Regions from separate parts of the Shewanella sp. NKUCC05_KAH genome, predicted to be linked through region 2. Evidence: predicted binding sites of a transcription regulator. Region 2 holds the regulator's gene; each other region holds the start of a gene.
The links. Region 2 encodes NrdR, which represses ribonucleotide reductase genes. Its sites were predicted from a motif close to AAACACNANATNTNGTGTTT; they were not measured.
Positions count from the first base shown of each region.

Region 1: a site for NrdR is predicted at 7,665-7,684, ahead of nrdA (class 1a ribonucleoside-diphosphate reductase subunit alpha). Genes of this name have one in related genera too.
Region 3: a site for NrdR is predicted at 5,715-5,734, ahead of nrdD (anaerobic ribonucleoside-triphosphate reductase). Genes of this name have one in related genera too.

Region 1 covers NZ_JAHKQZ010000001.1:170,756-181,169, reverse strand. The annotation lists gene sppA (signal peptide peptidase SppA) at 1-1,041, opposite strand, end outside; gene KO533_RS00815 (NADPH-dependent 2,4-dienoyl-CoA reductase) at 1,207-3,225, shown strand; gene yfaE (class I ribonucleotide reductase maintenance protein YfaE) at 3,553-3,978, opposite strand; gene nrdB (class Ia ribonucleoside-diphosphate reductase subunit beta) at 4,017-5,147, opposite strand; gene nrdA (class 1a ribonucleoside-diphosphate reductase subunit alpha) at 5,222-7,510, opposite strand; gene KO533_RS00795 (HAD-IA family hydrolase) at 8,013-8,684, opposite strand; gene ubiG (bifunctional 2-polyprenyl-6-hydroxyphenol methylase/3-demethylubiquinol 3-O-methyltransferase UbiG) at 8,686-9,396, opposite strand; gene gyrA (DNA gyrase subunit A) at 9,782-10,414, shown strand, end outside.
Region 2 covers NZ_JAHKQZ010000010.1:122,354-132,767, forward strand. The annotation lists gene ribBA (bifunctional 3,4-dihydroxy-2-butanone-4-phosphate synthase/GTP cyclohydrolase II) at 1-22, opposite strand, end outside; gene KO533_RS10990 (riboflavin synthase) at 118-774, opposite strand; gene ribD (bifunctional diaminohydroxyphosphoribosylaminopyrimidine deaminase/5-amino-6-(5-phosphoribosylamino)uracil reductase RibD) at 825-2,003, opposite strand; gene nrdR (transcriptional regulator NrdR) at 2,123-2,572, opposite strand; gene glyA (serine hydroxymethyltransferase) at 2,861-4,114, opposite strand; gene ettA (energy-dependent translational throttle protein EttA) at 4,304-5,971, shown strand; gene KO533_RS11015 (LysR family transcriptional regulator) at 6,106-7,050, opposite strand; gene KO533_RS11020 (MBL fold metallo-hydrolase) at 7,328-8,251, shown strand; gene KO533_RS11025 (DsbA family protein) at 8,441-9,133, shown strand; gene KO533_RS11030 (nuclear transport factor 2 family protein) at 9,136-9,606, shown strand; gene KO533_RS11035 (metallophosphoesterase) at 9,904-10,414, shown strand, end outside.
Region 3 covers NZ_JAHKQZ010000002.1:306,488-316,901, reverse strand. The annotation lists gene KO533_RS03300 (DUF3010 family protein) at 1-157, opposite strand, end outside; gene KO533_RS03295 (DEAD/DEAH box helicase) at 361-1,716, opposite strand; gene rssA (patatin-like phospholipase RssA) at 1,967-2,914, shown strand; gene KO533_RS03285 (NADP-dependent oxidoreductase) at 3,050-4,060, opposite strand; gene KO533_RS03280 (MarR family transcriptional regulator) at 4,207-4,695, shown strand; gene KO533_RS03275 (hypothetical protein) at 4,815-5,504, shown strand; gene nrdD (anaerobic ribonucleoside-triphosphate reductase) at 5,766-7,883, shown strand; gene nrdG (anaerobic ribonucleoside-triphosphate reductase-activating protein) at 7,997-8,458, shown strand; gene KO533_RS03260 (YibL family ribosome-associated protein) at 8,573-8,929, shown strand; gene ribA (GTP cyclohydrolase II) at 9,202-9,816, shown strand; gene KO533_RS03250 (hypothetical protein) at 9,874-10,414, shown strand, end outside.

The DNA.
Region 1 (10,414 bases), on a different contig from region 2:
GCCAATTTGGCCCGCAGGTTGAGTGCCGTTCAAAATTGTGCCACTTGCCACAATAATACCAACACTGTCTTGCTCTACAAAGTTGGGTAATGGCGTCACTAAGGTCAAGTAATCATAAAAACTGACTTGCTTGAAACTGTCACCACTGCTGGCTTTTCCTACGGTTTCTAGCATGGTTTTACGAAAATCTTCTGTGGTCGCTAGGTTATCAACCCATTTCATGTTGATTGCCATTGTGGCTGAATCGCCATTGGCTTTATCGAGCTCTGCCAAATAAGTGGTTGCGTCGGGCACCAGAGAATGCGGTTCGATATTGCGATTGCCTGCAACCGTTTGTGTGTAGCTTTGCCATACATCGGCTAACAGTGCACTACTGGCTTCCCGCGCAGCATCTGACATATCGTCACGTATGTAGGGTTCAACCGCAGATTTAAAGGTCCCCACGCGGAAAATATGCGCTTTGACTTTGAGTTTTTCTAAGGCCGATTTGAAATATTGGTTGTACATACTCAGGCCATCAAGCGAGACACCGCCTTGGGGATTGAGGTAAATGGTGTCGGCAAAACTGGCGAGGAAATATTGATTTTGCTCGTAGTAGTTGCCGATGGCGATGACTTTTTTACCGCTCTCTTTAAAGCGATTGAGTGCATTTCCGATAGATTGTAGTTTGCTGATCCCAGCACGTTTAAGATCGACCAGATCGAGCACTAGTACGCTAATGCGTTGATCTTGCGCTGCATTGTCAATGACATAAAGCACATCGGCGAGTAGGATTTCACCATCGGCGTTGGCATTTTGGCCTTGTTTGAATGCGGCTTCTAAGGGATCGACTTGTTGTTTCTGATCGACAATAGAGCCGGCTAAATTAAGCACCAGTGCCGAATTATCTTCAACTTGGATATCTTCGCTACTGCCAATGGAGATAATGATCGCGGCTAAGAGTCCAAAAAAGATTAGATTGAGGATGAGTTTACGTGTCCCGTTCAGGGTGTGCCAAATAAACAAACATATTCTCTTGAAAAACGATGGGTTAGCGGACATCTGCCACTCCTTTATAAGTCCAATCTGCCAATGCTAACTGAAAATGGCGCTACAGGCTAAACACAATTGTAAAGGATTTTGACTGATGGCCTCGATCCAACGGTTGAGCTTAGATTTGACACAAGGTATGCTGATTTAAATCACTTGTTTTAAAAGGATGTTTGAATGTCGTTTCCCCATTTATTAGAACCCTTAGATCTGGGATTTACCCAGCTTAAAAACCGTGTGCTTATGGGCTCAATGCACACAGGTTTGGAAGAAGAAAAGGGCGGATTTGAGAAACTGGCAGCGTTCTACAAAGAACGCGCTCTGGGCGGTGTAGGTTTGATTGTGACAGGTGGTATTTCCCCCAATCTTCGTGGTCGCCTTACGCCCCATGCCTGTCAGCTGAGTTTTCCTTGGCAAGTGGGTAAGCATCGCGTGGTAACGCAGGCGGTGCATGAGGCTGGCGGTAAGATCTGTATGCAAATTTTGCATGCGGGACGTTATGGCTATCATCCTTTTTCCCAAGCACCGAGCAAGATTAAATCACCCATTACACCTTTTACGCCGTCTGCTATGTCTAGTCGCCAAGTGCGCTCGACCATTAAGGATTACGCCAGCTCCGCCGCCCTTGCCAAGAAAGCGGGTTACGATGGTGTTGAGGTGATGGGTTCTGAAGGATATTTGATTAATCAGTTTGTTAGTGCGCGTACCAACACTCGCACCGATGAATGGGGTGGTGCGTTTGAAAAACGGGCGCAATTCCCGATTGAGATTGTTAACGCGATACGGGCAAAAGTTGGTAAAGATTTCATCATTATCTTCCGTTTATCCATGCTCGATCTGGTGGATAACGGTTCGACTTGGGATGAAGTAGTGCAACTGGCCCAGTGGTTAGAGCAAGCTGGTGTGTCCATTCTAAATACGGGCATTGGCTGGCATGAAGCGCGAGTACCGACCATTGCGACAAGCGTGCCCCGTGGCGCCTTTGCGTGGGTGACAGAAAAGCTCAAACAATCTGTTTCCGTTCCCTTAATTGCGACTAACCGCATTAATACCCCTGAGATTGGTGAGCAGATTATCGCCTCAGGTCAAGCTGACATGGTATCGATGGCGCGGCCATTCCTCGCTGATCCTGAGTTTGTGAATAAGGCTGCGGTGAACACGCCGGAGCTTATCAACACCTGCATTGGCTGTAACCAAGCATGTCTTGACCATACCTTTTCCCTCAAGCGCGCAACCTGTTTAGTGAATCCTCGCGCCTGTTATGAGACTGAAATCAACTTCTTACCCACAGCCAATAAAAAGCGTATTGCGGTGATGGGGGCAGGCCCTGCGGGCATGGCGTTTTCTGTTTATGCCGCCATGCGTGGCCATGACGTTGTCTTGTTTGAAGCAAAATCTGAGGTGGGTGGTCAGTTTAATCTCGCCCGTAAAATCCCTGGGAAAGAAGAGTTTAACGAGACTATTCGTTATTTCATTAACCAAATTAAGCTGCATAAGGTGGAGCTGAGATTAAACACTCGCCTCGATGCCAGTGTGTTGGCGACCGAAAAGTTTGATGATGTGGTAATCGCCTCAGGCGTTGTGCCGCGTGATTTAGTCTTACCTGGTTTTGACGACCCACGGGTGGTCGATTATCAAAAAGTGCTCTCGGGTGAAGTGACTGTCGGTAATACGGTGGCCTTGATTGGCGCCGGCGGTATAGGGTTCGATATGGCGCACTTTTTGTGTGAGCGCCAGTCGAGCACCTTGAACCCCGATAAATGGCTACAACAGTGGGGCATAGATAAAACTTACCAGCATGCAGGCGGCCTAACTGAACCTCATTCCGACAATACTGATCATCGTAAGGTGTTTTTACTGCAACGTAAAACGTCGAAGATGGGCAAGGGCTTAGGCAAAACCACCGGCTGGATCCACCGTCTTGTGCTTAAGCAACATGATGTGAAGATGAAAACGGGCGTGAGTTACGATAAGTTTGATGATGCAGGACTGCATATTCGCGTGGGTGAAACCGCTGAAGTGCTGGCCGTTGATAACGTCGTTTTGTGTGCTGGGCAAGAATCGAATCGCACGTTAGTGGATGAGATGAAAGCAACTGGCCTGCCTGTGCATCTGATTGGTGGCGTAGATGTCGCGGCAGAGCTTGATGCTAAGCGTGCAATCCGCCAAGGCGCTGAACTGGCAATGCGTTTATAGAAAGTCGTTAAGTCGTACGTTTTAAGCGTTAAGTATTCAATTTTAGATCCTGAAAGCCTGAACCTGTGTTCAGGCTTTTTTGTTTTAGTTTGTTTTAGTTTGTTTTAGGTTTTTTAGTGTGAATGCATTGAAAATAGAGAGAAGGGAAAATAGTGGGTTTTAATACGTTTGGTATCTAATGGCGCGGATTGATTTAGGCTGTATTGAAAGGGGCTGTTTGTCTTAAAGCTACTCTTTGTTTAAGAGCTCATTTTTGTTTGAAAGCGATTTTTGCTTTTAACGCTACATCTTGTTTAAAGCAGCTTATTGAACAATCGAGTCTTGCCGTTATGAGTCTTCAAACACTGCCTGTTTCTGCGTGCGTGTGTCACTTGCTACATTTTGTGTTTGCTTTGACTTTGCCAAACTGGCTTTATTCTGATTCGATTGACACGCATAGGTGACCACAGCTGCACCTTCAGGTGATAGATCCAGCTCTAAATCTTCGGTTGGTACACAGCAGCAGGGCAAACATTCATCATGTTTGAGTTCGGCTAAGGGTTCGTTTAAATAGCTGACTTTTCCGCTGATGACGCGTGTTTTGCAGGCACCGCAGAAACCGTTGCGACATTCTGAGAAGATTTTGACTTTTTTGGCTTCGAGCGCTTGCAGCAAAGTGCCTTGTTGCTCGGTAAAGAGCAACACAGGTTGACCTTGAAGGCGCACGATTGGCGCCTTCGCAAACAGGTTTTGTGGCCGTTTTTTTGATGTCACTGTTTTAATGCCATTTTGTAACGTCACTTTTAAGTGTCTTATAGATCGAAGTCGAGGAACTCATCACCATCAACCGCGGAGTCGATTTGGCCGACAAGGTATGAAGAGACTTCAACTTCCTGTGGTGCAACTTGCACTGCATCGCTTTCTAACCAGTTTTTCATCCAAGGTAATGGATTGGTTATTTCTGGGTATGGTTGCGGTAGATTCACCGACTTCATGCGTTGATTAGTAATAAACTCAACGTATTGGCACAGGATCTGTTCATTCAAACCTATCATAGAGCCGTCTTTGAACAGGTATTTGGCCCATTCTTTTTCTTGCTCTGCGGCTTTGAAGAATAAATCGAAAGCTTCCTGTTGGCATTCTGCAGCAATTTCACCCATTTCTGGATCGTCTTTACCGCCTTGCATGATGCTTAAAATATGCTGAGTGCTGTTTAAGTGTAAGGCTTCATCACGGGCGATTAAGCGAATAATTTTCGCGTTACCTTCCATGAGCTTACGTTCAGCAAAGGCAAATGAGCAGGCGAAGCTAACATAGAAACGAATGGCTTCTAGGGCGTTGACTGACATCATGCACAGGTACAAGGCTTTTTTCAGGGTGCGGGTGTTTACTATGACTTCTTTGCCATCGATGACATGGGTTCCTGCACCGAGTAAATGGAATATCTGAGTCAGTTGGATCAAATGATCGTAATAAGCGGCGATATCGGTCGCACGGCTTAAGATTTCTTTGTTCACGACGATATCGTCGAAGATCACTGAAGGATCGTTAACAATATTGCGAATGATGTGGGTGTATGAGCGCGAGTGAATCGTCTCAGAGAAAGACCAAGTCTCAATCCAGGTTTCTAATTCAGGCAGTGACACCAGCGGCAAAAAGGCCACATTGGGCGAGCGGCCTTGAATCGAGTCGAGTAGGGTTTGGTATTTCAGATTCGAAATAAAGATGTGTTTTTCATGATCAGGCAATGCACCGTAGTCAATCTTATCGCGACTGACGTCTACTTCTTCCGGGCGCCAAAAGAAAGATAACTGCTTTTCTATCAGTTTTTCGAACACTTCATATTTTTGTTGATCGTAACGAGCCACGTTGACCGATTGACCTAAAAACATAGGTTCACGGGTGGCATCGTTAGGTGTTTGACAGAAGGTAGAGTAGGCCATGGTGCTATTTTTCCAATGGATAGGGATCCACTAAATAGGGATCCCTATAAAACCGTTAACGTTAAAGTTAAAGACTAGATTTTACATGCGCCGCCGGCGCAACCGTCATCTTCTTTCTCTAAATTGGTGATGTCATCGTGTGAATCCGACGCACCATCGCGAGTGTTATGGTAGTAAAGCGTTTTAACACCTAACTTGTAAGCATTGAGCAAATCTTTCAGCAGGGTTTGCATGGGTACTTTACGGCCTTCAAAACGTGAAGGATCGTAGTTAGTGTTAGCCGAAATCGCTTGGTCAACGAATTTCTGCATAATACCCACTAACTGTAAGTAACCGTCGTTGCTTGGCATTTTCCACAGCAATTCATAGCTATCTTTCAGTGTATCGAAATCAGGTACCACTTGTTTTAGCTGACCGTCTTTGCTCGATTTCACGCTGATAAGGCCACGTGGTGGCTCAATACCATTGGTCGCATTGGAGATTTGCGACGAGGTTTCTGATGGCATTAATGCCGACAGCGTCGAGTTACGCAGGCCATATTGCTTGATATCGCTACGCAGTGATTCCCAGTCTAAGTGCAATGGTTCGGCACAAATTTTATCCAAATCACGTTTGTAGGTATCAATTGGCAAAATACCTTGAGAGTAAGTGGTCTCGTGGAATAACGGACACGCACCTTGCTCTTTGGCTAAGTTCATTGAGGCTTTCAGTAAATAGTACTGAATCGCTTCGAAGGTTCTGTGGGTTAAAGCGTTCGCACTACCATCGGAATACTTCATGCCGTTTTTCGCTAAATAGTTAGCGAAGTTGATCACGCCTATGCCTAAGGTACGGCGATTCATCGAGGCGATTTGCGCGGCTTTGATAGGGTAATCTTGATAGTCCAATAGATTATCCAGTGCGCGTACGGCGAGGTCGGCTAATGGCTCAATATCTGATAACGCTTTGATAGAACCTAAGTTAAGTGCTGACAGCGTACAAAGCGCGATTTCACCTTCTGGATCATCGATGTTGTTCAATGGTTTAGTCGGCAGGGCGATTTCAAGACACAGGTTAGACTGTCTGATCGGCGCGACCTTTGAATCGAACGGGCTGTGAGTGTTGCAGTGATCCACGTTCTGAATGTAGATACGGCCCGTTGAGGCACGCTCTTGCATCATCAGTGAAAACAGCTCAACGGCTTTTATGGTTTTCTTACGAATGCTGCTGTCTTGCTCATATTGCACATATAAACGTTCGAATTCGTTTTGATCTTCAAAGAAAGCATCGTACAAGCCAGGCACGTCAGATGGGCTAAATAAACTGATGTTTTCGCCTTTGATCAGACGTTGATACATGACTTTGTTCAACTGCACACCGTAGTCTAAATGACGGATACGGTTGTCTTCGACGCCGCGGTTATTTTTCAATACCAGCAGAGATTCGACTTCTAAGTGCCAAATAGGGTAGAACAGGGTCGCAGCACCGCCACGCACGCCGCCTTGAGAACACGACTTCACTGCGGTTTGGAAATACTTATAGAAAGGTAAACAACCTGTGTGGAAGGCTTCACCACCACGGATTGGGCTACCTAAGGCGCGAATACGACCGGCGTTAATACCGATACCCGCACGTTGGCTGACGTATTTCACGATAGACGAAGCGGTCGCGTTGATGGAATCTAAGCTATCACCACATTCGATCAGTACGCAAGAGCTAAACTGACGCGTTGGGGTGCGCACACCGGCCATAATTGGCGTTGGCAGCGACAGTTTAAAAGTTGATACCGCGTCATAGAAATCTTTAACGTATTTCAGGCGCGTCTCTTTTGGATAACGGGCAAACAAGCAAGCCGCAACCAAAATGTAAAGGAACTGGGCGCTCTCGTAGATTTCGTGGGTCACACGGTTTTGAACTAAATATTTGCCTTCAAGCTGTTTTACCGCTGCGTAAGAGAAGTCCATATCGCGCCAATGGTCGATATAGGTATCCATCACATCCAGTTCTTCGCGAGTGTAATCTCTTAAAATGTGTTGATCGTATTTACCTAGCTCAACCAACTTAGTCACGTGAGCATACAATGCGGGCGGCTCAAACTGACCGAAGGCCTTCTTACGCAAATGAAACACCGCTAAACGGGCAGCAAGGAACTGATAGTCCGGTGATTCTGGCGAAATTAAATCCGCCGCAGCCTTGATAATGGTTTCATGGATAGCTTCGGTTGGGATGCCATCGAAAAACTGTAGGTGCGAGCGAAGTTCAACTTCCGAAACAGAAACGTTTTTTAATCCCTTGGCTGCCCAAGTAATTACGCGGTGTATTTTTTCGAGATCGATATTCTCACGATCGCCACAGCGTTTTGTGACTGTCATAGTGCTATTCATTTGGAGATAGGCCTTGGTTCTTATATGTATTTAGGTGAGCAAAATCACCGTACGTATCCTTGTAAAACAATCAATAATCGTCCCTTAAATACAGCTGACTGGTTAAAAACGAGTCAATTAAGCGGCGAGCTTCTAGTGTGTCTGATTGTTACCTATACACAAGATATGGTGTTTTAAATTATATGGGATACAAGATAGTGAGGTTTGCCCCTATTTGCAAGTCTGAATTCAGGGGACATCTTGTGGATAACGTGAGGATAAAATTTTGCGTTAGTAACGACTAACCTTGAAGCTCAATTTCAGGTTAGCGTGTCACACTCATGGGGGATTTTTAGGCGATCTTTTCTTTAGATCGCGATCGCTCACGAGTGCCGATCTTTTATCCGTCTGACTTTTTCCGTGGGTCATAAATAGTATGCTGACACACTGATGTCCGTCAGTGAGGTTACGTATTGGATGCCTTATTCGTGAGCATTGTAGGCGCTGTTTTTGGTTGATGTTGTTAAGCCAATGCTTCGATTAGTGCTTGATGTAGCTCAGTTGGGCTCGCAAAATGCGCGTGCGCAGGCCATTGCAACGGCTTGTCGTTCACGCCCAGATAACCCCATAGGGCCACGCCGCCTAACATGCCAGCAGCCTCGGCCGCGAGCAGATCTCGCTCGGCATCCCCAAGATACAAAATGTGCTCTGGAGCACAGTTTAGTTGTTGTGCGCCTAACAGCATTGGTGCGGTGTGGGGTTTTGGGTGTTTTGTAGAATCGCCGCTGATGATAACGGGCATACGCAAGTGTAAATTCAGTTTTCGCAATAAGGGACGGGTAAAGCGCGCAGGCTTGTTGGTGATCACCCCAAACGGCAACTGAGTTAACTCGAGCCAGTCGAGTAATGCCACTATGCCTGTAAATAGCGCACAATGATCGCCATTTATACGCTGATAGTGGGCGAGTAGCCCTTGCTGAACTTGAGACCGAAGATCTTCTGCCGCATCAGGGATCGCGGCATCGACTAAGGCAAAACTGCCGTGGGATGCGGCGTAGCGCATGGCCGCTAACGGCTGCGCGGCGATGCCGACGTCTTGAAGACTTAAATTGAGGGCCTGCACTAGATCCGGCGCGGTATCGGCTAAGGTGCCGTCGAGATCGAACAGTACGCCTTTGATCTGTGCCAGACTCATATTAATCAACCTTACGCGTCGCTATCATGTAATTCACATCAACCTTAGGCGTGTACTTAAAAATGCCCGTCAATGGGTTGTAGCTTACCCCTAAGGCATCGGTACAGATAAGATCGGTATTATCTACTAGCTCAATCAGCTCTGAAGGCTTAATGAATTTTTTATGCTCGTGGGTGCCAACTGGTAGCATTTTTAGCAAATATTCCGCGCCTAAAATGGTGTGCACGTAGGATTTAATGTTGCGGTTGATGGTGGAGAAAAACACATGACCACCGGGTTTAACCATGTCACAGCAAGCCTTGATCACAGATTGTGGATCGGGTACATGTTCGAGCATTTCCATGCAGGTCACCACATCGTAATAGGCTTGATGATCTTGGCTATGGGCCTCGGCAGTATTTTTTACATAATTAATGCTCACGCCCGTTTCGAGGGCATGTAGGCGGGCGACTTCTAAGGGCTCATCACCCATATCTAAGCCATCAACCTCGGCGCCGATGCGGGCCATGCTTTCAGACAATATGCCGCCACCACAGCCGACATCGAGCACTTTCTTGCCGAAAATACCGCCAGCGGTTTGATCGATATAGTTTAAGCGCAGCGGGTTTAATAGATGCAGCGGCTTAAATTCGCCGTTGAGATCCCACCAAGTTTCGGCCATACGTTCAAACTTTGCGATTTCCTGTGGGTCTACATTGGTATTCTGATGCATGCTATTACCTGAAGAAGCTGTATTGTGCGGCTATTATAACGACTATGTTTGATAAACAAAGTGCTCGACTGAGCTAAGCCCTTGTGGTTGAGTGAATTTTCAGCAGTTATCTGCTTTTATGTTAATTGTTGTGCTCCGTATCGACCTTTTACTTCATCCCGTTGACGATTTTTCCTCATCGTAAGCCGTGTATTTCAACGCTTGTTTATAGCTCAAACGACCAAATTGACAGTGTTTTCATCTATTAAGCCACCAGACTCTCAATTCGATAATGATAGGTCTGGCGACATTAAATAACTGTGTTAGAATGCCAAATCACGTTTTTGGGCTAGGCAATGATACGGATTATACGTTGTCGGCTATTTTTCAGGGGAACGAGCAGTTTATGACTGATCTGGCATCATCTATTTCGCCAATTAATATCGAAGACGAACTAAAGAATTCGTACCTTGATTACGCCATGAGCGTTATCGTGGGACGTGCATTACCAGACGTGCGCGACGGCTTAAAGCCGGTTCATCGTCGCGTTCTGTTTGCCATGAGTGAATTGAAGAACGATTGGAACAAGCCTTACAAAAAATCTGCCCGTGTGGTTGGTGACGTCATCGGTAAATATCACCCCCATGGTGATTCTGCTGTTTATGACACTATCGTCCGTATGGCCCAGCCATTCTCACTGCGTTACACCTTAGTAGACGGCCAAGGTAACTTCGGTTCGGTCGACGGTGACTCAGCGGCGGCAATGCGTTATACCGAAATCCGTATGGATAAGTTAGCGCACCAATTACTGGCCGATCTTGAAAAAGAGACAGTGGATTTCGTCCCTAACTACGACGGCACAGAACAGATCCCAGCTGTATTACCTACACGCGTACCTAACCTGTTAATTAACGGTTCATCGGGTATTGCAGTGGGTATGGCAACCAACATCCCACCCCACAACTTAACAGAAGTGGTGAAAGGCTGTTTGGCACTGATTGAAGAACCCTCACTGTCGATTGAACAGTTGATGGAATAC
Region 2 (10,414 bases):
CTTCTATACTGTGCAGCGCCATTGTAGGACCTTATGATTTTGCTGTTATTATGAAATTCTATACCTAAATAACCTAAGCTGCCGATAAGCTTAAGTTAAATAATCTGCTCCTGTGCACTAACGCACAAAGCCGGCACGGGCTAACATTTCCATGGTGACACCACCGCTCTTGCTGTCTTTGCCATCATAATTCATCAAGCGTTCAAGATAACGGGCGATTAAATCCACTTCGATATTCACCTTATCGCCCGCTTGCAGGTCGATTAACGTGGTTTCACCTGCGGTATGCGGCACTATGGTCAAGCGGAATCGACTGCCGTCCACTTCGTTAACCGTCAGACTCACGCCATCAATGGTGATGGAACCTTTATGGGCAATATAACGCCCAAGCTCTGCGGGGGCGGCTAACCAAAACTCGATAGCTTGACCACGCACTAGGCGTTGCTCAACCGTTGCAATACCGTCAACATGACCGCTGACCATATGGCCGCCTAAGCGTGTGGTTGGGGTAACGGCCTTTTCAAGATTCACCTTAGTGCCCACTTTATAATTAGCAAAGCCGGTTAGACTCACGGTTTCGGCAGAGACATCAGCCACATAACCGTCGGCTAATTGCTGCACAACCGTTAAGCACACACCGTTGGTAGCAATACTGTCGCCTAGACGTACATCGTTTAAATCCAGTTTGCCGCTCGCCACGGTAAGACGAATATCATCGCCTTTACGCTCCAGTTTGCGCAGGGTGCCAACGGCTTCAATAATCCCAGTAAACATGGTTAACTCACTTAATTAAATAAAGAAGTAATAAGGCATAAGACTCAAGGTTAAACGGTTATCTTGCTCCAATTCGATTTAGATAAAGAGGTATCAAGCATAACGCTCAAGATTAAACGGGTATCTGGCCCTATTTTGCGCTCATCGACCAACGTGAGTGCAGGAATGTGTGCCATGGTTTGATAATCGGGCAATTGCAGCAGATTACGCCCATGCCCACCGAGGATTTTCATCGCTTGATATAGCACTAACTCATCGGCATGCCCCTGCGCTAAAAAAGCGCCTGCTAAGGTTGCACCCGCTTCCACCAACACGTGATTACAGCTTTGGCCTAAATAGCTTAATAGTTCAGGCAATGAGACGCGACCTGCAATTGCAGGTAACACGAGGCAACTCACATGGGAGGGCAAATGTGCTTGAAACTCTGCGGGATAAGCCACGGTAGAGACCAAGAGTATGGGCGATACGATAGCCAAGCAGGCGGCCGATAACGGCAAACGGGCGCGGCTGTCGAGTATCACTCTTAATGGCTGCAGTAATTGCGCTTCGGTTAGACGGTCTTTTAAGCTGCCAAGTTCCTGATAACGCACATTGAGTGAGGGATCGTCCGCCAGTATGGTTTCAATTCCCGTGACCAGTGCACAAGAACGTAAACGTAATCGCTGCACGTCGCGGCGAGATTCTGGACCAGTTATCCATTTAGACACACCGTTAGACAGCGCGGTTTTACCATCGAGACTCGCGGCTAATTTTACCGTAACTCTGGGTAAACCCGATTCCATGCGCTTCATAAAGCCTAAATTCAAGGCATAGGCTTCATCGCGGTGTAATCCCACATCCACTTCAATGCCGGCGTCACGCAACATTTGAATGCCACGACCACCCACTTGCGGATTAGGATCTTCCACCGCCACTACTACACGTTTAACGCCAATATTGATCAGTGCCAAGGCGCAGGGCGGCGTGCGCCCATAATGGCTGCAGGGCTCTAAAGTGACATAGGCCGTTGCGCCACGGGCGCGTTCGCCAGCCATACGTAGCGCATGCACTTCGGCGTGGGGTTCACCCGCTTTTTGATGATAACCTTCACCGATGATTTGATTATCTTTAACGATAACGCAGCCCACACTGGGATTGGGCCTCGTGGTGTAAAAGCCTTTGCGCGCCAATTGAATCGCGCGGCTCATCATTTGGGTATCGAGTACGGACCAACTTATGTTCAAGCTCATGTTCAACCCTGTTGTTAAAGGTTTCGGCTTTCACCAGTCTTACAAACCTGTCTTTTAAATTTGTGCTTTCACGCCAATCGCTCGTACACGTCTGCCTTGTCGGCGACAAAACTCAATGACTACTTTTGCAGCTTGGCGATGGCTTCGCCAAATTCAGACACGTCTTCAAAGGCGCGGTACACAGAAGCGAAACGAATGTAGGCGACTTTATCTAGGCTCATCAATTGCTCCATCATTAAGTTACCCACCATTTCTGACGGCACTTCCCGCTCGCCAGTGGCGCGCAGAGTAGACTTGATTTTGCTCAGCGCTTGCTCTATTTCATCCATAGATACGGGGCGTTTTTCAACGGCGCGCAACATGCCACCTTGGAGTTTTTCTTCATCGAAGGGTTGGCGTGAACCATCGCGCTTAATCACCCTAGGCATGACTAATTCGGCGCCTTCGAAGGTGGTAAATCTTTCATGACATTCGGTGCATTCTCGGCGACGGCGCACTTGGTGGCCTTCTGCCACTAATCGGGAATCGATGACTTTAGTATCTGTCGCGCTACAAAATGGACAATGCATTGAGCCTCCTGCCAGTGAATGGTCGTAAAGCGTTAATGGGTTTACCTGTTAAATCTCAGTCAAACGCAATGGATTTAAACTTAAGATTTTACCAATAAAAATGGCCGCGAGATGCGGCCATGGGATTTTATCCTATTTATGGGCTGAGGTTAACTACCTGAGCTTAACAACCTAATGTTAACTACTTGATGTTAAGTGCCTGATGCTAAGTACCTGATGTGACAAGTATCAAGTCAGTCGGCGATCAATCTCGGCCCTTCATCTACTAAACGTAGATGCATAGGCAAATTAACCGTAAACAGGGAAACGTGCACACAGTGCCAATACTTGGCCCTTAACACGCTCAATCACAGCAGGATTGTTCGCATCATCAAGGATGTCACAAATCCAGCCAGTCAGCTCTTTCGATTCCGCTTCTTTAAAGCCGCGGCGCGTAATGGCTGGCGTACCGATACGCACACCTGAGGTCACAAAGGGTGAACGTGGATCATTTGGCACTGAATTTTTGTTCACGGTAATGTTAGCGCTACCTAAGGCGGCATCGGCTTCTTTACCCGTTAAGTCACGACCAATCAGGTCAACTAGCATTAAGTGGTTGCTGGTTCCGCCAGAGACGATTTTGTAACCGCGCTCAAGGAACACTTCAACCATAGCTTTAGCGTTGTTAACCACTTGCTGTTGGTAAACTTTAAATTCTGGCTCTAGGGCTTCTTTGAACGCCACCGCTTTACCTGCGATAACGTGCATCAATGGGCCACCTTGACCGCCTGGGAATACCGCAGAGTTCAACTTTTTGTACAAGTCTTCATCGTCAGCAGCAGATAAGATCACGCCACCACGAGGACCCGCTAAGGTTTTGTGGGTCGTAGATGTCACAACGTGCGCGTGTGGTACTGGGTTTGGATAAACGCCCGCAGCAATAAGACCGGCAACGTGCGCCATATCAACAAATAGGTAAGCACCTATTTTATCTGCGATTTCACGCATTTTTGCCCAGTCAACGATACCTGAATAGGCAGAGAAACCGCCGATCATCATCTTAGGCTTGTGTTCTATGGCAATACGTTCCATCTCTTCGTAGTCAATTTTGCCAGACTCGTCGATACCGTAAGGAATGATGTTGTACAGTTTGCCAGAGAAGTTAACGGGTGAACCGTGGGTCAAGTGACCACCATGAGCTAAGTTCATGCCCAGTACGGTATCGCCAGGTTTTAACAATGCCATGTAAACCGCGCTGTTTGCCTGTGAACCTGAATGAGGTTGTACGTTAGCGTAAGTTGCGCCAAACAGTTGTTTAGCACGTTCAATCGCTAAGGTTTCAACTACGTCCACATACTCACAACCACCGTAGTAACGCTTGCCTGGATAGCCTTCAGCGTACTTATTGGTTAACTGTGAACCTTGCGCTTCCATCACGCGTGGACTGGTGTAGTTTTCAGAAGCAATCAGCTCAATATGCTCTTCTTGACGCAGAGTTTCATTCTGAATTGCGTTAAACAGTTCCGGATCATAATCTGCGATATTCATATCTTTTTTCAGCATTGCTTACTCCAGCTGCCAATTCTTATAGGTAGGGTTGCGCGGTATTCTACTCGGAACGCGGTCACAATCCCAGTATTTGAAACATGAAATTCCTGCAGATAGTGCTTGAACTTGGCTCATTGTCGAGTTGAGTTCGGCGCGCAATCGAGTAGAATTAGCCGCATCATTAGTCACTTAAGATAGAGAAAAATGGCTCAGTTTGTTTACAGCATGCTGCGGGTGGGTAAAATTGTTCCGCCTAAGAAGCAGATCCTTAAAGATATTTCTTTAAGCTTTTTCCCCGGCGCCAAAATTGGCGTACTCGGCCTCAACGGTTCAGGTAAGTCGACACTACTGCGCATTATGGCGGGTATTGACACCGAAATTGAAGGTGAAGCGCGCCCAATGCCGGGATTGAAAATCGGTTACCTGCCGCAGGAACCTAAACTCGATCCGAATCAAACCGTGCGTGAAGCGATTGAAGAAGCGGTAGCAGAGGCAAAAAATGCCCTGACTCGCCTCGATGCCGTTTATGCCGCCTACGCCGAGCCGGATGCCGATTTCGACGCCCTTGCAAAAGAGCAAGGCGAACTCGAAGCCATTATCCAAGCCCAAGATGCCCATAACTTAGAGTACGTCCTTGAGCGCGCCGCCAACGCCCTGCGTCTGCCAGATTGGGATGAGAAAATCGAAGTATTATCCGGTGGTGAACGTCGCCGCGTGGCGATTTGTCGCTTGCTGCTTGAAAAACCAGAAATGCTGTTACTGGACGAACCCACCAACCACTTGGATGCTGAATCTGTGGCGTGGCTTGAGCACTTCCTGCAGGAATATGCTGGTACTGTGGTCGCGATTACCCACGACAGATACTTCCTCGACAATGCCGCTGGCTGGATTTTAGAACTCGACCGCGGTGAAGGTATTCCGTGGGAAGGTAACTATTCTTCATGGCTTGAGCAGAAAGATGCCCGTCTGAAGCAAGAATCAGCCACCGAAAGCGCACGTCAAAAAACCATTGCCAAAGAATTGGAATGGGTACGCCAAGGTGCGAAAGGCCGTCAGTCTAAGGGCAAAGCCCGTATGGCGCGCTTTGAAGAGCTGAACACTAACGATTACCAAAAACGTAACGAAACCAACGAGCTGTTTATTCCGCCCGGACCACGTTTAGGCGACAAGGTTATTGAAGTGAATAACCTGACCAAGTCTTACGGTGACCGCGTATTGATCGACAACCTGTCGTTCTCTGTGCCTAAGGGCGCGATCGTCGGCATTATCGGTGCCAACGGCGCGGGTAAATCGACCCTGTTCCGCATGTTATCCGGCGCTGAAAAGCCAGACAGCGGCAGCATTGAGCTGGGTGATACAGTGCAACTGGCCTCGGTTGAGCAGTTCCGCGATTCGATGAATGATAAGAACACCATTTGGGAAGAAATCTCCGGTGGTCAAGACATCATGCGTATCAACAACATGGAAATCCCGAGCCGTGCCTATGTAGGCCGCTTCAATTTCCGTGGTGGCGATCAGCAAAAAGTCATCGGTACTTTATCTGGTGGTGAACGTAACCGCGTGCATTTAGCCAAACTGCTGCAAGCGGGCGGTAACGTATTACTCCTCGACGAACCCACTAACGATTTAGACGTTGAAACCCTGCGCGCACTGGAAGAAGCGATTCTGGAATTCCCAGGTTGCGCTATGGTGATTTCGCATGACCGTTGGTTCCTCGACCGTATCGCGACCCACATTCTGGATTATCGCGACGAAGGTCAAGTGAACTTCTACGAAGGTAACTACACAGAATACTCGGCATGGTTGAAAAACACCTATGGCGCCGATGTGGTTGAGCCACACCGCTTGAAATACAAGCGCATGATTAAGTAGTCGCTTTAGCACTTAAACACATAAGTGATTAAGTAAAAAAAGGAGCTCAGATCGAAGGATCTGCGCTCCTTTTCATTGGATGCTTTTTATGAGCTAGTTTTATGGCGGGCTCTTGAATGATTTCTATGAACGACTCAGCTTTTCAAGCTGGCAAAATAGGCCACCAGCATGTCCATCATCACCCTAAGTGCAGGCTGCATATGTTTGCGGGATTGATACACGCCATACACACCGAGGGACTGAGGCATGAACTCAGTTAACAAAGGCACTAACTGACCCGAGTCTAAATAGGGTTTCACCGCCCAAACAGGCTGCATAGCAATCCCCTCGCCTGCCAGTGTAGCATTGAGCACCACCATGGAATCATTGGCGCTAAAATTGCCATTCACAGGCACATTAAACGCCTGACCTTGGTTTACCTTAGGATCGGAGTTCAGCGCTTGAGCCTGTTTCGCCCCTACATCGGTTTTATAAAAGCGCCACATCACATCGCCAAAATAGGAATAGGTTAAGCAGTTGTGCTGAGTTAAATCCTCGGGATGCAGCACGGCGGCGCGCGCGGCAAGATAACTCGGTGCGGCACATACCACAGACTCACACTCCCCTAAGCGCCTAGCGATAAGATTGGGATCGAGTTCATTGGTAATGCGAATAGCCAGATCAATCCGCTCGGCGACTAAATCGACGGTTTGGCTGCTCACGTGGAAATTCACGCTCGCCTGCGGATAACTGGCTAAATATTGCTGTACCACGGGCGCTAAAATCTGATGCGCCAAAAACTGGGAGCAGCTAATACGCAATAAGCCTCGCGGAATCGCCACAGCGGCATGACTGACCGCCGGCACTTCGTTAGCCAGTTCGAGCAGCCGATGGCAATAGTCCAGCACTTGCTCGCCCGCTGGCGTTAAGCTGAGGCTGCGCGTCGAGCGATGCAATAACCTAGCACCAGACCATTCCTCCATTTCGCTCAAGTAACGGGTCACCATAGAACGCGACATATCTAAGGCATTGGCGGCGCTGATCATGCTGCCGCGCTCAACAATAGTCACAAACACCTTTGCCGCTTCGAGTCTATCCATGATTTATCTCCACTCACATTTAATCACTCACTTTCAATCACTTTCAATCACTCGAAGGCCCACTCACATACTCGCGTATCCACATAGCTAATAATTAAGAGTGCCAGAGTGCATACAGCTATTCGTCCGATTAATGCAACAAATATGGGCAGATACTCGCATTTATCTATTGATTTTTGCAACCTATACTTAACTCACTTTTTGCAGCAGCTGCAAATCAATGAATGCTAAATCGAACCTTTTACTCTTTCACCCTGTGACTATAAGTGAGCCCCAAATGAACACATCAACCTATGCAATACGTAACACAGTTAACGCCACATTGAAGGCCTCATCTAAAATCGGCCTAGCCGCCACCTTGTTGCTGGCAGGGCTTAGCGCGGTCAATGCGGCACCATTGCAAGTGAGCCATTTTAATCCAGGCGAAAACAGCATCTTTGCCGTGTCATCGAGCTTTATCAGCGGCGAACACGAAATGATGCTAGTCGATGCACAATTTCAAAATAACGATGCCCAAACATTGGTCGACACCATCAAAGCCAGCGGTAAAAAGCTGACTCAGGTGTATATCAGCCATAGCGATCCTGATTTCTATTTCGGCTTAGCCGTGATTAAAAAGAATTTCCCCGATGCACAAATCGTCGCGACTCAAACCACTGTCGATGCGATTAAAGCCTCAATGGAAGGCAAACTCGCCTACTGGGGGCCGATTTTAAAAGATAATGCGCCAAGCGAATTAGTGTTACCTAAGGCGATACACAGCGACACTTTCACCATCGACGGTGAGCAAGTGATTATCAAAGGTTTTAATGATAAACACCCTAAACACACTTTCCTGTGGGTGCCATCGGCAAAAACCATTACAGGTGGCGTGGAAGTATTTGATAACACGTATGTTTGGATGGCTGACACTCAAACTGCCTCTGAGCGTCAGGAATGGTTAACCCATTTAGATGCAATGGAAAAACTGCTGCCGACCACAGTGATCCCAGGGCACTATTTAGGCGAAGCGCGATTTAATACCCACGCCATCGGTTTTACCCGCGAATATGTAAAAGCCTTTGAAATCGCTGCAAAAGCCTCGAAAGATTCAGCCGAATTAATCCAAAAGATGCTGGCACTATACCCACAAATGCCAGCTGATGCAGGGCTTGAGATCAGCGCCAAAGTTTACATGGGCGAAATGACCTGGCCTATGTAAGCCCAGCCATATCTATCTAGGCGATTAGGTACAGCTAGTTAAGTGCAAACAGTTAAAGACAGGCACGTATTCGATTGCGTGCCACTTTTTTAGCTAAATAACGGTACCAACCTAACTATTTTAATCGATGTTCTCAAAGGGCTTAAGTCGCTAATGTCGCGACGAACTTAAGCCAAAAGGTTTAACACTATGACTCAGCCAACAGCTCATCCAACTAGCACAACCAGCAGCACAGCAACGGCCAAAGAGCGCACTCTGCACGCCATTATCGACCCTTTATGTGGTTGGTGTTATGCCGCAGCGCCTTTACTCGATGCCGCCGCAAAAGCAGGCTTTACCATTAAGCTCCACGGCGGCGGTATGCTCACAGGCCCAAGACGCAAACAAATCGATGCCAACTGGCGCGACTATGTTATGCCCCACGATCTGCGCATTGCCGAGCTAACCGGACAGCCTTTTGGTGAGAACTATTTCGATGGTCTACTGCGCGATACCACAGTCGTACTCGACTCGGCGCCCCCCATTAAAGCCATGCTCGCAGTCGATGCTATGGGCGGCGACAGTTTGGCCTATATACACTCAGTACAACTGGCCCATTACCGCGATGGTCACAGCGCCAGTGATGAAGGTAATCTCGCAAGGTTAGCCGCTGAACTTGGGCTCGACCCTATAGGCTTTGCGCAGCATTATGCCCAAGGTGAAGACAAGCTGTATGAGCATATCGTTGAGTCCAGAGCATTATTGAATCTGATAGGTGCCCAAGGTTTCCCTTCGATGGCTATAGAGGGTGATGACGGCAACATCACCGCCATTAATATCAATCGCTTCTACGGCCAACCCGCCCAGTGGTTAAGCCATCTTGAAGCGCAATTTGAGTCATAATCATGCCAATGCTTAATGATGTTTCAACAGGTTCATTAGTGAGTGAGCCTGCTCAGTTAAGTCTTATAGAAACAGCAAGGCAGACTGATGCGAATCTTGCACTGGTTAAAAGCACCTATGAGGGAAGTAGCTCAGCCGAGAACGCCAAAAATCTTCAGCATGCCTTAGCGAGTGACACACGCTGGACAGAGGCCGCGGGATTTCCCTATGCGGGCACTTACGTAGGCTTTAGCGCGATAGCCGCCAAGGTGTTCGCCCGCCTCGAAACTGAATGGGATAACTATCGCGTCGATATCGAAGACTATGTCGCCCAAGACGATAAGGTTTTTGCCTTCGGTACTTATTCAGGTACTTATGTCAAAACGGGCAAACATTTTACCGCTCGAGTCGCCCATTTATGGAAGATACACAGCGGCAAAATCGTCAGTTTCGAGCAGTTTGTTGATAGTTATACCGTCGTCAATGCCATGTAACTGCCAATACCATGTAACGACAGTCATGCACTTATTAGACATGCAATGATGGAATAACTGAATCACGAGGCGAACAAGTTTAATTTAGCCCGCCTCACGACTTGCCGATGTTAAGCCTTATCCGTATGATTTAGTGTTTTCAATAGGTTGAGCACTTGACATTAAGTACTTAAGATTAAGCACTTGCGATTAAGCGCTTGAAATTGAATTCGTCAAGCTGCACGTTCGAAGACTCATCAACTCAAGTGTCTAAAATGACAAAATAAATAACTAAAACAAGAACAAGGATGCGGTCTAATGCAAATCAATTCGATGCCAGTCGGGGCTCACCCAATCATGCTATCTATGACGCGACTTAGCCGAGCCAGCCAATGGATACTCAAGCAACAGAGAAAATTCACGCCCCTGTTATGGCTTGTCACCGCACTCCCCTTTACCTCACTTGCGTTTATCTCACTGGCGGCCAATGCAAGTGAAACTGATACAGAGTTAAAAATTCAAGAAAGCAGCATCACCGATGGCCCTTATGTGTTTTTAGATGATGCTCAAAAAGACACAGCCTATTGGATTTGCCATAGTGAACTAAAACAAACACCGATTGCGAAGGCGCAGTTAACTCGCCCTGCCAGTTGCGGTGAATTACCCCAACCACACCTTCACACACAAGCTGTCACGGTTGAGCCAGATACCTTCACCCATGTCAGCAAAATTGTCGCCCTTAGCGATGTACACGGCCAGTTTGATGTAATGATTAACTTGCTAAAAGCCCATCAGATTATCGACAAAGATAACCACTGGGCCTTTGGTG
Region 3 (10,414 bases), on a different contig from region 2:
AAGCGAAGTGAAACTCACGAATAGCTTCTGTGGTAGCAGATTGGGAAACGGTGAAAGACACCTTACGGCATTCTGGCACATTGAAGGTTTCACCTTCATAGCTCAATAAACTGATAATGGCTTCGCCACCTTTTAATTCAACACCACAAACTCTCATGTTACACCTTCAAAATATCGATAATAGCGCTATTGTAGCTGGAAATGACATGAGGATCAGTGTTTACCATGCGCTTTTGATTCGCTTGGCGACAGACTGATAATTTTAGTATGTCAATTTCCAGTATTAGATCATGCCTATGTGATTTGTATCAGAGATAATATCTGATGTTAAATCCACCGGCCTTTATGCATAAATTAGTTTTAAACTTCTTCAGTATCATTGTCTTGCAGTAATTGTGCCGCAGCAGGTTTTCTACGCATAGGAGCATCGCCGACATCCACGCCCGTGATGAAACGCTTATCCCGCGACGGTGCTGGTGTGGTTGCTTTGGTTCTTTTGCTCTTACCTTTAGCAAGCTCCGCTTTAGCAACACGTTTTACTGGCGTCTGTTTAGCTTTGCTTTTTAGACCACTAAATTTAGCTTCTAGGCCTGGAATTGTGCTGATCTCAAAGGTTTTTCTGAGGAAGACTTGGACTTTCTTAAAGTTGTCCCAATCTTTTGGCCCGACGAGCGATATCGCATCACCTTTTGCGCCTGCACGACCAGTACGGCCGATACGATGCACGTATTCTTCGGCAAATTTAGGCATGTCGAAGTTAACGACCAAGGACACATTGAGCAAATCCAGGCCGCGAGAGGCGACATCGGTTGTCACTAGTACTTGTTGTTGGCCACGGGCAAATTGGTCCATGATTTGGTTTCGTGCGGCCTGCTTTAAATCACCGCTGAGTGCGGCGGTTGCAAAACCTTGCGTGGTTAATTTAGCGGCTAAGCGCTCAGTATCTGGACGCGTCGCGGTAAAAATAATCACTTGTTTATGGGTTTCATCTTTGAGCAAACGGGCTAATAACGCTTCTTTATGGTCTAAGTGGTCACATAAAAAGATACGTTGATGAATATCGTTATGCTCAGAGTGAGCCGCGCCAATCGCCACGTGCGCTGGATTTTTTAGTAATGTTGCTGCGATATCATTGATTTCGTCGTGATCTAACGTGGCAGAAAACATCAGCGTTTGACGGCGTTTATGATCGGCTGCATCGTTGATGGCTTTTAACTGCGGGGCAAAGCCTAAATCTAACATGCGGTCGGCTTCATCGAGGACTAATAACTCTAAGCCATTGAGAAAAAGATGCTTCTGTTCTAAATGATCGGCGATACGGCCTGGAGTCGCGACAATAAAATGCGGTTCTTTCGCTAAGGCTTTGGCTTGGTCATTAAAGTTTTCACCGCCCAGTACGCTGATGGCCTTGTATTGGGTGTTGGCGACAAGGAGGCGAAGCTGACTATAAACCTGATGTGCTAGTTCGCGAGTCGGTAATAAAATCAAGACTCTAGGATCACGTTTCGACAGTGAGCGGGTAGAAATGACTCTTTGCAATGCGGGTAACAAAAACGCTAAGGTTTTACCTGAGCCCGTTTTTGATGACGCCATTAAATCTTTACCTGCCAATGCGATAGGCAGTGCTTGTTCCTGGATGGCGGTGGGTTCTGTGATCCCCATATGTTTTATGCTTTGAAGCAGACGCTGGTCCAGAGAAAAATCGGTAAATTGCAAAGGTATATCCCCTAAATCTTAGTAAGGGCAGATTATAGCCTTAATCGCCCTTGCTCAGCTATCCACATCGGTGATTATCTCTGCTTCATGCACGGATTGATGTAGAAAGTGTGCCATTTATGCTCTGTTGATTGTATTTATTTACATTGGTATTACAACCTCTTAATTGTGTCGTTTTTACCGATTGACAGTGGATATGGCAGGATTTTACGTTATCGTGTACTGCATTGAGTTACAGGAGAAATGATTTATGGCTAACGGAACAACCCCTTTGGTAGGTATTGCCTTGGGTAGTGGGGCGGCGAAAGGTTGGGCACATATAGGTGTATTGAATGGTTTAGCTGCCATGGGTATTAAGCCCGATAAAGTGGCTGGATGTTCGGTAGGGGCTTTAGTGGGGGCCGCTTACGCCCATGATCATTTACCCGAGTTAGAAAAATGGGTGCGCGGTTTTTCTAGTTGGGACGTGCTTGGCTTGATGGATATTCGATGGCGTAAGGGCGGGCTTATCGGCGGAGACAAGGTGTTCGATGTGCTGCATGCACGTATAGGAGATGTGAATATTGAGAATCTCAATCGTCCCTTTGCAGCCGTCGCGACTGACTTATACTCTGGTCAGGAAATTTGGTTTACTGAAGGGGATTTACGGCAAGCGGTACGGGCCTCTTGCTCCATGCCGGGGATTTTAGCTCCTGTCAGACAAGGAGAACGCTGGTTAGTTGATGGTGCTGTGGTGAATCCTGTTCCTGTTTCGGTCAGCCGCGCCATGGGCGTTGATGTGGTGATTGCAGTGGATTTATATGGCTATCATTCTGGGCGTATCCAAGTGTTACCCGTGAATATGACCAGCCAAAGGACTGTCCAAGCTGAAATGGATATGCCAGCGCGACAAGAAACGGGCTTTATGGATTTATTCGCCCGTGGCCGAGATTATGTCAGCAACCTAACCGATAAGTTTTCACTCGGCACTAAATCGAATCCGGGGATGATTGCTGTGATGTCGCAATCTATGGGTATTTTAGAGCAAAGGCATAAACGGGCGCGGTTGATGGGCGATCCACCAGATATTTGTATTGTGCCAGAGGTGGGAAATATCGGCACTATGGAGTTTCACCGTGCTGATGAGGCGATTGCCGCCGGCGAAGCTGCGGTGGAGAAAGTCGCCCACTTGATTGAAGCTGCGCTCTGGAAAGGCTGATGATGCAAAATGTAGAGTCAAAAGCTTTCATATAGATAGCGTTTGATTGCAAGATAAACAAAAGTCGGTATCACTTTTGCGATACCGACTATTTGCTATCTCATATTGAGATGTTTATACCGCTTTGTTGGTGACTTAGGCTAGTTTGACCAACATTTTACCGCGATTCTTACCTTCAAATAGACCGATAAAAGCATCAGGTGCTTGTTCAAGCCCTTGATAAATTGTTTGTTCTGCTTTTACTTTGCCTTCCGCTAACCATTGAGTCATTTTTGCGGTGAACTCAGGATAATGCGCCCAATGTTCGGATACGATAAAGCCTTCTAACTTGAGTTTTCGCATTACAATTAGGGCTAAGTTGTCAGGGCCAGGTGTTGGAGTTGTGTTGTTATATTGTGAAATCATACCACAAACAGCGATACGTCCATGATCTTTCATATTGCTCAGCGCTGCGGCTAAATGCTCACCACCGACGTTCTCAAAATACACGTCAACCCCTTCTGGAGCTGCTTTTGTCAACGCTTGGGTAAGATTGCCACAAGTCTTGTAATTGATGACCGCATCAACACCATAACTTTTTAATAATTCAGCTTTTTCATCTGAACCGACAGAGGCTATTACACGAGCACCTATTAGTTTACCAATTTGGCAGGCTACGCTACCTACTGCGCCAGAGGCTGCGGAAACGAACAGTGTCTCACCCGCTTTTAAATCTGTAATGCGAGTCAGTCCTGTCCAAGCTGTCATGCCTGGCATTCCGAGTACGCCGAGGAAATGTGAATTATCAAGCGTAGTTAGTGGTAAAGCTGTCAGTCCTGCGGTATCTGTGACTGCGTGTTCACGCCAACCTAGCATGCTGCTGACTTTAGTACCAACCGGGAACTCGGTGTTTTTTGACGCGATAACTTCACCAATCGCACCGCCTTCTAAGACTTGATTTAAGGCGAAGGGCGGAACATAACTCTTGCGATCAACCATGCGCCCGCGCATGTAAGGGTCAACCGACATCCATAGATTTTTAATCAGCACTTGTCCATCAGCGAGCGGTGCTAACGCTTTATTTACTAAAGTAAAGTTCTGTGCCGTAGGCATGCCTTCTGGGCGACTAGCTAGATGGATTTCACGGGTTTCTGTCATACTCTTCATAAAAACTCACCTTTTGTTTGTGCGCAAACTAATGATGTTAACTCTACGTGGCTTTAAGATTGAATGCAAATAGTTTGCGCGCAAACTAGATGGGGTGGGACAGATCGGATAAGATAGCGTTATGTTTAAATGACAGGCGCTTAAACGTGCAGAATTGCTTACCTCAACCTGAGCTAGACGCTACAAAACAGACTCATAGCCAAGCTTCTAGCGATCCACTCTGTTTATCCGATAATGTTTGTTTCGCGTTATATTCTGCGAGCAATGCATTAGTGCGTGCTTATCGGCCTCTACTCGAGGCATACGAGTTAACTTTCCCTCAATATTTAGTGATGCAAACCCTGTGGCGTCAAAACGGCTGCAGCCAAACCCAGCTATCAATGGCGACTAAACTCGATATGGGAACCCTAACGCCAATAGTCAAGCGGTTAGAGTTGAAGGGGTTGATTACGCGATTAGCCTGCGTTGAAGATGAGCGGAAAAAACTGATCACTCTGACAAGTCAAGGAGAGGGTATCAGGCACGAAGCTCTTGCCTTGAAGCAAACCTTGCTTGATAAAGTGCAGATGGACGCTGAGGCACTCGATTTACTAAGGCGGCAATGTCTTGCCTTGATCGAAGATATTCAGTCCTAGATATAAGTTGGTTTATGCATAGTGATGCTATTAACTCAGGGGTTGCACTGATTAATACTTGATTGGCTTAGTTTTTGCTTTAAAACCGTCATTGAGTCTTAGACGCCGAATTTTTGACGATGAATTCTATTTTAAATGCCTTTAATCTTAATCGCAGCAGTGCCAGTATCGCCGATGCCTATGGTGCCAATAGCCAAAAGACGAGCACGGCTAAAACCGATACTACGACAGAAACGAATAAAACGCAGACGGATGCTACCAAACCCGATAAAGGTAAAACCGATGAGATAGCGCTGTCGCCACGGGCGCAACGCGCACAGAAAATTCAATCGATGGCGAAGGATTTTTTTGCCGATGGTCAATTTGGCGTCGCCGATATTCCTGCATTGGTGTCGCGCTTACAAAAGGATGGCATTTTATCGGATGTGCAACTCGAGCGTTTATCGAAAAACGGTATTACAGTGCCGAGCACAACAACGCCGACTAAACAATCGTTGCAAGATTTTTTAGATGATGAAATAAAATCATTAGCTAAAAAATCACCCAATAATCCTCTTATCAATACCTTAGTAGATGCTAAGAACGTCTTAACCAATATGGATGATGCTCAGTCGCCGGTGCTAGCCCAGAAGGCCACGAAAGTCCTTAGCCAATTGACGGATTATTTGAATTCTGAACCTCCGCTTACGGATGCTCAAAAGCAGCAGTGGCAGGGGCTAAAATCTATGATGCAACTCGCTTCATCTATGGGGGCACATCAATCTGCATCGGGCCAACTCAGTAGTTATCTTGCGCTTGCTAAACGTTAATTCACATCCATAGTGCGTGATAAACACAAATTGTCACGCATTCAACTAGCTGGGTTTAATCAGCAGGTCAAGGCGCAATTTTCAGATAATTGGGCCTAGCTGCAGTTCTTGTTTGTTCTTTTATTTCATCCTAAAAACTATGATCTGGATCATGGACTCCTTACCGTCATTGTAGCCTAATGCTCTACATATTGTGTTTTGTGCTTTTAAAATCACTAGATGTAGTGTTAATTTTTAGGCGAGATGGAGAGGAACTGAACAATGCCAGTCGTAATTAAGCGTGATGGTTGCCGCACACCTTTTGATGAAACAAGGATACGGGATGCAGTGAATGCCGCTGCAAACTCAGTTGGAATAGAGGATGGCGACTATGCAGCGACAGTGGCAGCGTGTATCAGTCAGAGCGTCGCGCCATTAGCAGAAGTCGATATCCACCATCTACAAGATGCGGTTGAGAATTTACTGATGGAAGGGCCGTACAAGTCCCTGGCGCGGGTGTATATCGAATACCGTCACGACAGAGATGTGTGCCGTGAAGCGACCAGTAAACTCAACCTCGAAATCCGTGGTTTAGTTGAGCAAAGCAATGCGGCTTTACTCAATGAAAATGCTAATAAAGATTCAAAAGTCATTCCTACTCAGCGGGATTTACTCGCGGGCATAGTCGCGAAACATTACGCCAAGAGTCATATTTTGCCAAAGGATGTGGTCGCTGCCCATGAAGCGGGCGAGATCCATTACCACGACCTAGATTACTCGCCGTTTTTCCCGATGTTTAACTGCATGTTGATTGATTTAGCTGGCATGTTGACCCACGGCTTTAAAATGGGTAATGCCGAAATTGAAACCCCTAAGTCTATTTCAACAGCGACAGCGGTGACCGCGCAGATCATTGCCCAAGTGGCGAGCCATATCTATGGCGGCACTACTATCAACCGTATCGATGAAGTGTTAGCGCCATTTGTCGCTAAGAGCTACGACAAGCATTACCAAATTGCACTGAATTGGAAGATCACCGACGCCAAAGCCTTTGCCACGGCGCAAACTGAAAAAGAATGTCACGATGCATTCCAGTCTTTGGAATATGAGGTCAATACCTTACACACTGCCAATGGCCAAACACCGTTCGTGACCTTCGGGTTTGGTTTAGGCACGTCATGGGAATCACGCTTAATTCAGCAATCAATGCTCAAAGTGCGGATGGCGGGATTGGGTAAAAATCGCAAGACTGCAGTATTCCCTAAGCTAGTGTTTGCGATTCGTGATGGTATTAATCATAAAGCGGGCGATTGCAATTACGATGTAAAACAGATGGCGCTCAAATGCGCGACAATGCGTATGTATCCCGACATCCTCAATTACGAGCAAGTCGAGAAAGTTACCGGTTCATTTAAAACCCCAATGGGCTGCCGTAGCTTTTTAGGCACCTATGAAGAAAATGGCGAGCTTGTGCATGAAGGGCGTAATAATTTGGGAGTGGTCAGTTTAAACCTGCCGCGGATTGCCTTAGAAGCCAATGGCGATGAGGCTGAATTTTATCGCATTTTAGATGACAGATTAGTAATAGCCCGTAAAGCACTGGATACCCGTATTGAGCGACTGAACGGTGTTAAAGCCCGCGTGGCACCTATCCTCTATATGGAAGGCGCCTGTGGTGTACGTTTACGGGCTGATGATGATGTGGCGCAAATCTTTAAAAATGGCCGCGCATCAATTTCACTCGGTTACATTGGCTTGCATGAAACTATGAATGCACTCTATGGTCCCCAAACCCATGTCTTTGATGATGCACAATTAAGGGAAAAAGCCGTTGCTATTGTAGCTTATCTTAAAGCGGCTACCGATGCGTGGAAGGCCGAAACAGGTTATGGCTTTAGTCTGTATAGCACGCCAAGTGAGAGTCTCTGCAGCCGTTTTTGTAAACTGGATGCGAAGCAATTTGGCCTAGTCACAGGGGTGACGGACAAGGGCTATTACACTAATAGTTTCCACCTTGATGTGGAAAAAAGCGTAAATCCTTACGATAAAATTGATTTTGAACAGCCATATCCCGCTATCGCGAACGGTGGTTTTATTTGTTACGGCGAATATCCCAATATGCAGCATAACCTCGAAGCGCTGGAAAACGTCTGGGATTATAGCTACAGCCGCGTGCCTTACTATGGCACTAACACACCAATTGATGAATGCTATGACTGTGGCTTTACCGGCGAATTTAGTTGTACCAGTAAAGGGTTCACTTGCCCTAAGTGTGGCAATCATGAGCCTAGTCGGGTTTCAGTGACGCGCCGTGTGTGCGGTTACTTAGGCAGTCCTGATGCGCGGCCCTTTAATTATGGCAAGCAAGAAGAAGTAAAACGCAGGATCAAACACTTGTAACACTATTACCTTATTCTGCCTGTTAGACTTATTCCGTGGCATCACGTGGCATCAATGGTGCCATGGGGTAAATACCAATGTTAAAAGATGAAATGCACTGTGAGTGACCATCAATGAATTACCATCAGTATTTCCCTATCGATGTGGTCAATGGCCCAGGTACCCGTGCGACCTTGTTTGTCTCTGGCTGTGAGCACCAGTGCCGCGGTTGTTACAACCAAAGCACGTGGGATCCCCGTTCTGGGCATGTGTTTGATAGGACGATGGAAGATAGGATTATTGCCGATCTCAATGATCAGCGGATTGTGCGCCGTGGTTTATCGCTTTCGGGCGGAGATCCTTTATTGCCTGTCAATCTCAGTGCCATTTTGACGCTCGTCAAACGAGTCAAGGCTGAGTGTAAGGGGAAGGATATTTGGCTGTGGACAGGTTATGTGCTCGATGAGTTGAGTGATGAACAGCGCGCCGTGTTGGCCTATATTGATGTGCTGGTGGACGGAAAATTTGAACAAAGTCTTGCCGATCCGAGTCTTGTCTTTCGCGGTAGCAGCAATCAGATCATTCGTTTGTTATAAAAGCGGTAACGAGGATCTGTAACTTGCTGCTATAATCTCAGGCCTTGACACAGACGCTAGCATAATCAGGCTAAGATTTTACTGTGGCTAACTTAGGTAATTTAAGGTAACAGAATGAATTTAAAGCAAGAACTGCAGCAGCTTAACGATAAATTAGATAAATTTCGTCGTAAACTTGCTGCGGCTGAACAAAGAGGCGATGACGTCATTATTGCCCAGTTCAAACGCGAAATCGCTGCGGTCACTAAGCAAATCGGCAGTGTGAAAGGGCAACAAACCCGCTTATTGAATAAGCAAGGGTCAGATATCAAAGGTTTGCCTTTCCATCGTGCTTTGACAAAAGCGGAACAAGCGGACATGGGCAAACTGAAAAAGTCTGTCAAAGGGCTTGTGGTAATCCACCCTATGACGGCTATCGGCCGTGAAATGGGGCTAACGGAAGTTACTGGATACGCTCCCGCAAAATTTTAATGTGGGATAGGATGTCACTGGCACGGGATCGAGTGTCGATCGCGTGTTTGTGCTCCTTGTATTTATGCACTGCTTCGTTTTAATCCATTCCTTCGTGCTGCCCATCGAAAAGACATTCATGTTTGGTTTAGTTGATTAAAACACTAAAGTATTTCTGGATTGTTCGAAAACACTTTAGAATAGTGCGCTTAGTTGGCTAAGTGCCTAATCCTCGTTTTGTTTCTAGGGATCTTATTCGTCTCATGGAATGAGAGTTGTCGTTAAGGTTAAGTATGTCGATAAAATATGTCGCGACGTCAAAGTTACCCACTCCTTGGGGCGTGTTTGCCATGCATGGTTTTGAAGATACCGAATCAGGTAAAGAGCATGTTGCGCTCACATTCGGTACTCTCAGTGCGGATGAACCTGTGTTGGGCCGTATTCATTCCGAGTGTTTAACCGGCGATGCTTTATTTAGCTTGCGTTGTGACTGTGGTTTTCAGTTACAAGCTGCCATGCAAAATATTGCGGAAACGGGCAGTGGCTTTATCCTCTATTTACGCCAAGAAGGCCGTGGCATTGGTTTGCTGAATAAAATTCGCGCCTATGAGCTGCAAGATAAAGGCGCCAACACGGTTGAAGCCAACGAGCAACTCGGTTTCGAAGCGGATATGCGTAAATACGACATGATCAAGCCTATGCTGGAACAGATAGGGGTGAAGCATGTGCGTTTGATGACCAATAATCCGCGTAAAGTGAAAGCGATGAAGGAGTTTGGCATCGAAGTGGTTGAGCGCGTACCACTGCAAGTTGGTAAAAATCGTTATAACGAAGCGTACTTAAAAACTAAATCCACTGAGCTTGGACACATGATGTCTGAATATCATTTTATGGATGAAAATAAGTAATTTTGTCATCATGATGAGTCAACCGATTGAGTTAAAAATGAGGAAGGTTTAAGTCAATTGAGCCATTTTTTCAGTCGGTTGCTATTAAGCTTGTCGCTAATGTGCTTGGCATTACTGAGCGTTATTCCTACCACCTTTGCCGATAGTGTCTCTGCTACAAATACATTCGTATCTGCATCTCAAGCGGATTATTCCGACTTTTCTATCAATCATGCACCTAATAATGCTAATGGTAGTAATCCGATAGAAACTAGCACTAATCCAAATTCCGTTTACGCCTTTGGTAGTTATCTTGGCACTGGCGTTTACCGCGCTGCAAACCAAAATGCGACCGTCGTTAGTATTCCGTTAACTTTTGATTTGAAGAAAGATAGTGGTAGCCAAACTTGGTTACGTTTACCTATCTCCTTTGGCTTTTTTGATTATTTAGCCAAAGATATCACTGAAGGCGAGTTACCGTCGTCGATAGGTACTATGACAGTTACCCCAGGTTTTGAGCATCATTGGCAGGCGAACGAAAATACTCGAATGGAAGGGTATTTAGATATCGGTTTTGGCACTAACTTCGATAAAAACGATAACGTTGCTATTATCGCCT